Regions from separate parts of the Proteiniclasticum sp. C24MP genome, predicted to be linked through region 2. Evidence: a T-box and tRNA genes for the amino acid it is inferred to sense, from the RefSeq annotation. Region 2 holds a T-box; the other holds one or more tRNA genes.

Region 1 (2,396 bases), on a different contig from region 2:
ATGTGGAACTGGAATCGGAATCGGTATAGCTGCAAATAAGGTGAAAGGAATCAGAGCAGCACTGTGTCATGATACCTTCAGTGCTCACGCATCCAGAGAGCATAATAATGCGAACATCCTGACTATGGGTGAAAGAGTAATCGGTCAAGCCCTTGCATTGGATATTGTAGACACCTTTTTAGGTGCTGAATTCGAGGGCGGAAGACATCAGACACGTATTGATAAAATAACCAGATTAGAAGAGGAAAATGCAGAACTTGAGGAGGAAAATTAATGAGCAGAATAATTGAAATCAATCATCCGCTGGTATTACACAAGCTGGCCATCATCAGAGACAAGAATACAGGGTCCAAGGAATTCAGAGAAGTGGTGGAAGAAATCTCTACACTTATGGCTTATGAGGTGACAAGAGATCTTCCAATGGAAGATGTGGATATTGAGACCCCGGTGGCAGTTGCCCACTGTAAAATCATCACAGGTAAAAAACTGGCGATCGTGCCAATTCTAAGAGCCGGTATCGGAATGGTTGACGGAATGCTCAAGCTTGTTCCTGCAGCAAAAGTCGGACACATCGGACTTTACAGAGATGAGAGTACACTTCAGCCAGTGGAATACTTCTGCAAACTGCCAAAGGATATTGAAGAGAGAGAAGTTATTGTTGTGGATCCGATGCTTGCAACAGGCGGGTCTGCCATTGACGCGATTCATATGCTGAAGAAAAGAGGAGCGAAGAGCATTAAGTTCGTAGGTCTTGTGGCGGCTCCTGAAGGAATCAAAGCTTTATCGGAGAAGCATCCTGATGTTGATATCTTCATCGCGGCAATTGATGAAAAGCTGAACGAACACGGATATATCGTTCCAGGACTGGGAGACGCAGGAGACAGACTCTTTGGCACCAAGTAACAGGTATTTCAGTCAGTCTATTGGGAAATGATTCTATACCCGCCATGAACAGATTATTTCAGTTCATGGCGGGTGTTTTTTTCAGGAACTGAATGGAAATTTTAAGGACAACAGAATTGGAAAACAGATGCGGTGAAAAAGCTGAAATCATCAGACGGATTTGAAGTGTCAAGAGACTCAAGAGTTTTATGAAGTGGGTGTGGAAAGAGATCTCCCCTCTTCAATATGACAAAAAATATCAAATAAAAAAACGGGATTTATTTTAAGAAAAACCCTTGAAATATCATCGTCTAGGCTATATACTAGTCTTTGTCAGTTCATTTGCTGGTGTGGCTCAATGGTAGAGCAGCTGATTTGTAATCAGCAGGTTGATGGTTCGATTCCGTTCACCAGCTCCACATTTTCGGAGGAGTACCCAAGTGGCCAAAGGGGGCAGACTGTAAATCTGTTGCAAGTTGCTTCAGTGGTTCGAATCCACTCTCCTCCACCATTATCCTTGAAAAATATGAGCAAATGTTATTGACAAAACCCTAAGACTGTTGTACTATAAATAGGCAGTTGTACACTGATAGGGAGGAGTACCCAAGTGGCCAAAGGGGGCAGACTGTAAATCTGTTGCAAGTTGCTTCAGTGGTTCGAATCCACTCTCCTCCACCACAAAAGACACAATTGTTTCAATTGCTGTCTTTTTTTATGAAAAAAATTGAATACTCTTATCAAGAGAGGTGGAGGGAAAGGGCCCTATGAAACCCGGCAACCTGTAGAAATACGTGGTGCCAATTCCTGCAGCGAATACGCTGCAAGATAAGAGAGATGTAGAACTTACGACACCTCTTCTTATTGTGAAGAGGTTTTTTATTTGTCTGAAAAAAGGGAGGAAAAAAATGAAAAGACTATTTACTTCAGAATCTGTAACAGAAGGGCATCCGGATAAAATATGCGATCAGATTTCAGATGCCATCCTGGACAGTATCCTTGAACAGGATCCGAAAGCCAGAGTCGCCTGCGAAACTGCCGTGACCACTGGTATGGTCATGGTTATGGGGGAAATCACAACAGACTGCTACGTGGATATTCCGAAGGTAGTGAGAAAAACTGTCACTGAAATCGGATATGTCCGTGCCAAGTACGGTTTTGATGCTGAAACATGCGCTGTGCTTACTTCCATTGACGAACAGTCACCAGATATCGCTCAGGGAGTCAACGCATCTCTGGAGACACGTGAGGGGGACCATGATGCCATGCTTCAGACTGGAGCAGGAGATCAGGGGATGATGTTCGGTTTCGCCACCAACGAAACGGAAGATTATATGCCTATGCCCATCAATCTTGCTCAGAAACTGGCCAGAAGGCTTGCGGAAGTAAGAAAGAATGAGACACTCACCTATCTCAGACCGGATGGGAAAACCCAGGTGACCATAGAGTATGATGAGAATGACAAACCTGTAAGGGTTGAGGCGGTTGTTCTCTCTACGCAGCACAGTTCTGTAGTG
Region 2 (2,396 bases):
CTCGTTTCTGAAGAGTGTGGATGTTTCTCCCATCTTCACTGGAAGGTCTCTGTAGCTGTGCTGGTCGGAATTATAGATGGCGAACTGGAAAGGACAGGTCATTGGTCTTAATGCCATGACTTCACCTTCCACATCATCACCGAACAGATCTCCATGTCCATGAGGATCCTGACACATGATGAACATTCCATCCTTGTAGTGATCCCAGTGACCGGATACCTTGAACAGGTCGGATTTCGACATCAGTGGTGTCTGAGTGAACTCATATCCACGGCTTTCTTCTTCATCTTCAATGAATCGCTTCATGACCTGAAGGATTTTTGTGCCGTTTTTCTTGAATAATGGCAGCCCCTGTCCGATCATATCAGATGATGTGAATATGTTGAGCTCTCTGCCTAGCTTATTATGATCCCGCTTCTTCGCTTCTTCCACCATAGCCAGATATTCATCCAGTTCATTCTTTTTAGGGAAGGAAGTACCGTAGATTCTGGACAGCATTTTGTTTTTTTCAGAACCTCTCCAGTATGCACCTGCAACCTGTGTCAGCTTGAATGCTTTTACAGCCTTTGTGGATGCGATATGCGGACCTGCACAGAGGTCTGTGAATTCGCCCATCTTATAGAAAGAAAGTACTTCATCTTCTGGTAGGTCGTTGATCAGCTCCACCTTATAAGGTTCACCCATTTCTTCCATCAGCTTCAGTGCTTCATTTCTGGATAGTGTGTATCTTTCCAGCTTCAGGTCCTCTTTTACGATTTTCTTCATTTCCGCTTCGATCTTTGTCAGGTCTTCTGCAGAAAAACTGCCCTCTTTATCAAAGTCGTAGTAATACCCGTTTTCAATGGCAGGTCCTATGGCAAGCTTCACCTCAGGGAAAAGCCTTTTCACAGCCAGTGCCAGAATATGTGATGAAGTATGTCTGAAAGCATGCTTGCCGTCTTCGTCATCAAAGGTTCTGATTTCCAGTTCGCAGTCTTCGTTTAGTTCATGACGGATGTCCACTCTCTCCCCATTGACACGCCCTGCCATGGCAGCGCGTCCAAGGCCTGATGAGATTGCATAGGCGGCATCAAGAACTGTTGATCCTTTTTCAATCTGAATCACATTTCCGTCTTTCAGTTTTAGATTAATCATGTTATCTCCTCCAATAAAATAAAATAGACCCGTCCCGGAAAGGGACGAGTCATCGTGGTTCCACCCTAATTAAAAGCAACACAACGTCACTTTCGCTTAATACCTTAACGCGGCAAACGTAGATACTTATACTTTCGTCTTCGTACTGCACTCCCAGGTGGTTTTCGCGAATATCATCTTAGGTTGCTTCCAGCCAAGGCAGCCCTCTCTTTAAAGAATCCGGTCGGTACTCTTCCTGTTCAATGTGTTTTGATTTTTGATTGACTTAATTATATCCAATTGACCCCGTTCCGTCAACTTCACATAAGATATTATTCTTAGGGTTCATCACTTGAAAGTTCGAAGAATAACTATAACCGAAAAGCAGAATAAGATATAATAGGAATAACAGGATGAGGAGGTAAAACTGATGTTGACTATAAAACTTCATTTTCCCAGATGCAGTGGGCATGAAAGAAAGAATCGATTGATCAAAAGTATCGTTTATCGTGTTGGTGGAAGATTTTCTCTGGATGACCAGCAGGTAAGAGTCATGTTCTATGAGTCTGAGTTTCGATCTGATATGGAATCGGATTTAGGAGATTTCATTCATATTGATGTAGTATCGTGCCCTTCTCTGGAGCTGGAAGAAAAGAAAGCCCTTGCAGAAATACTCAAGGACGAAATCAATATTTTTTCAGGCACAAAAGTGGATGATGTATCCATCTTCATCATGAATACAGATTGTGCGTCCTATTTCAAGTAAACAAAGAACAGCTGATCTGATTTTAAGTGCAAAACCATTCAATCAGGAGGGTTTGATTCAGATATCTTCCCTCCTTTCTATAAATTCTCGTTACAAACCGCTTATCACTTCGGTGCACTGCAGTGTATCGTCTCATGAAACGCGCTTTTTCTGCGTTATCTTAATTATTCTGTCACAGCATGCCAATTCATACTATTTTGGTCTGTAAAATACCAATCAGAGAAACCGATATGCAGATGCATAATCGGAAAATTAAATGATAAATATTTATCATTTAATGAAAAGAATTCATAATGGACTGAAATTTCTTGATAATACATAGTATTGTCTATATAATTAAGGGTGTTTGGTAAATATTTAACAAGAGGTGAGAGAAAATGTGTACTTTATCACAAAATCCTAAGATTCAGGAACTGGATGAATTTATTGCGAAAATCAACGCGAAGGAATCGGATCTCATAGAAGTTCTGCATCACGCACAGAATCTGTTCGGCTATATTTCCGAAGAACTGGTTGG

What was found. The T-box of region 2 lies ahead of thrS (threonine--tRNA ligase). A T-box ahead of a tRNA ligase gene usually reads a tRNA of that ligase, here a tRNA-Thr.
Region 1: it encodes a tRNA-Thr, which carries the amino acid that the T-box ahead of thrS (threonine--tRNA ligase) is inferred to sense. The anticodon was not compared.

The regions. Positions count from the first base shown of each region.
Region 1 is NZ_JBINJW010000012.1:17,334-19,729, reverse strand. It holds gene rpiB (ribose 5-phosphate isomerase B) at 1-274, shown strand, start outside; gene upp (uracil phosphoribosyltransferase) at 274-903, shown strand; tRNA gene ACHAL6_RS09470 (tRNA-Thr) at 1,227-1,301, shown strand; tRNA gene ACHAL6_RS09465 (tRNA-Tyr) at 1,309-1,393, shown strand; tRNA gene ACHAL6_RS09460 (tRNA-Tyr) at 1,476-1,560, shown strand; SAM riboswitch class I at 1,614-1,714, shown strand; gene metK (methionine adenosyltransferase) at 1,788-2,396, shown strand, end outside.
Region 2 is NZ_JBINJW010000008.1:5,262-7,657, forward strand. It holds gene thrS (threonine--tRNA ligase) at 1-1,134, opposite strand, end outside; T-box leader at 1,172-1,386, opposite strand; gene ACHAL6_RS07640 (hypothetical protein) at 1,544-1,879, shown strand; gene ACHAL6_RS07645 (NAD(P)H-dependent oxidoreductase subunit E) at 2,257-2,396, shown strand, end outside.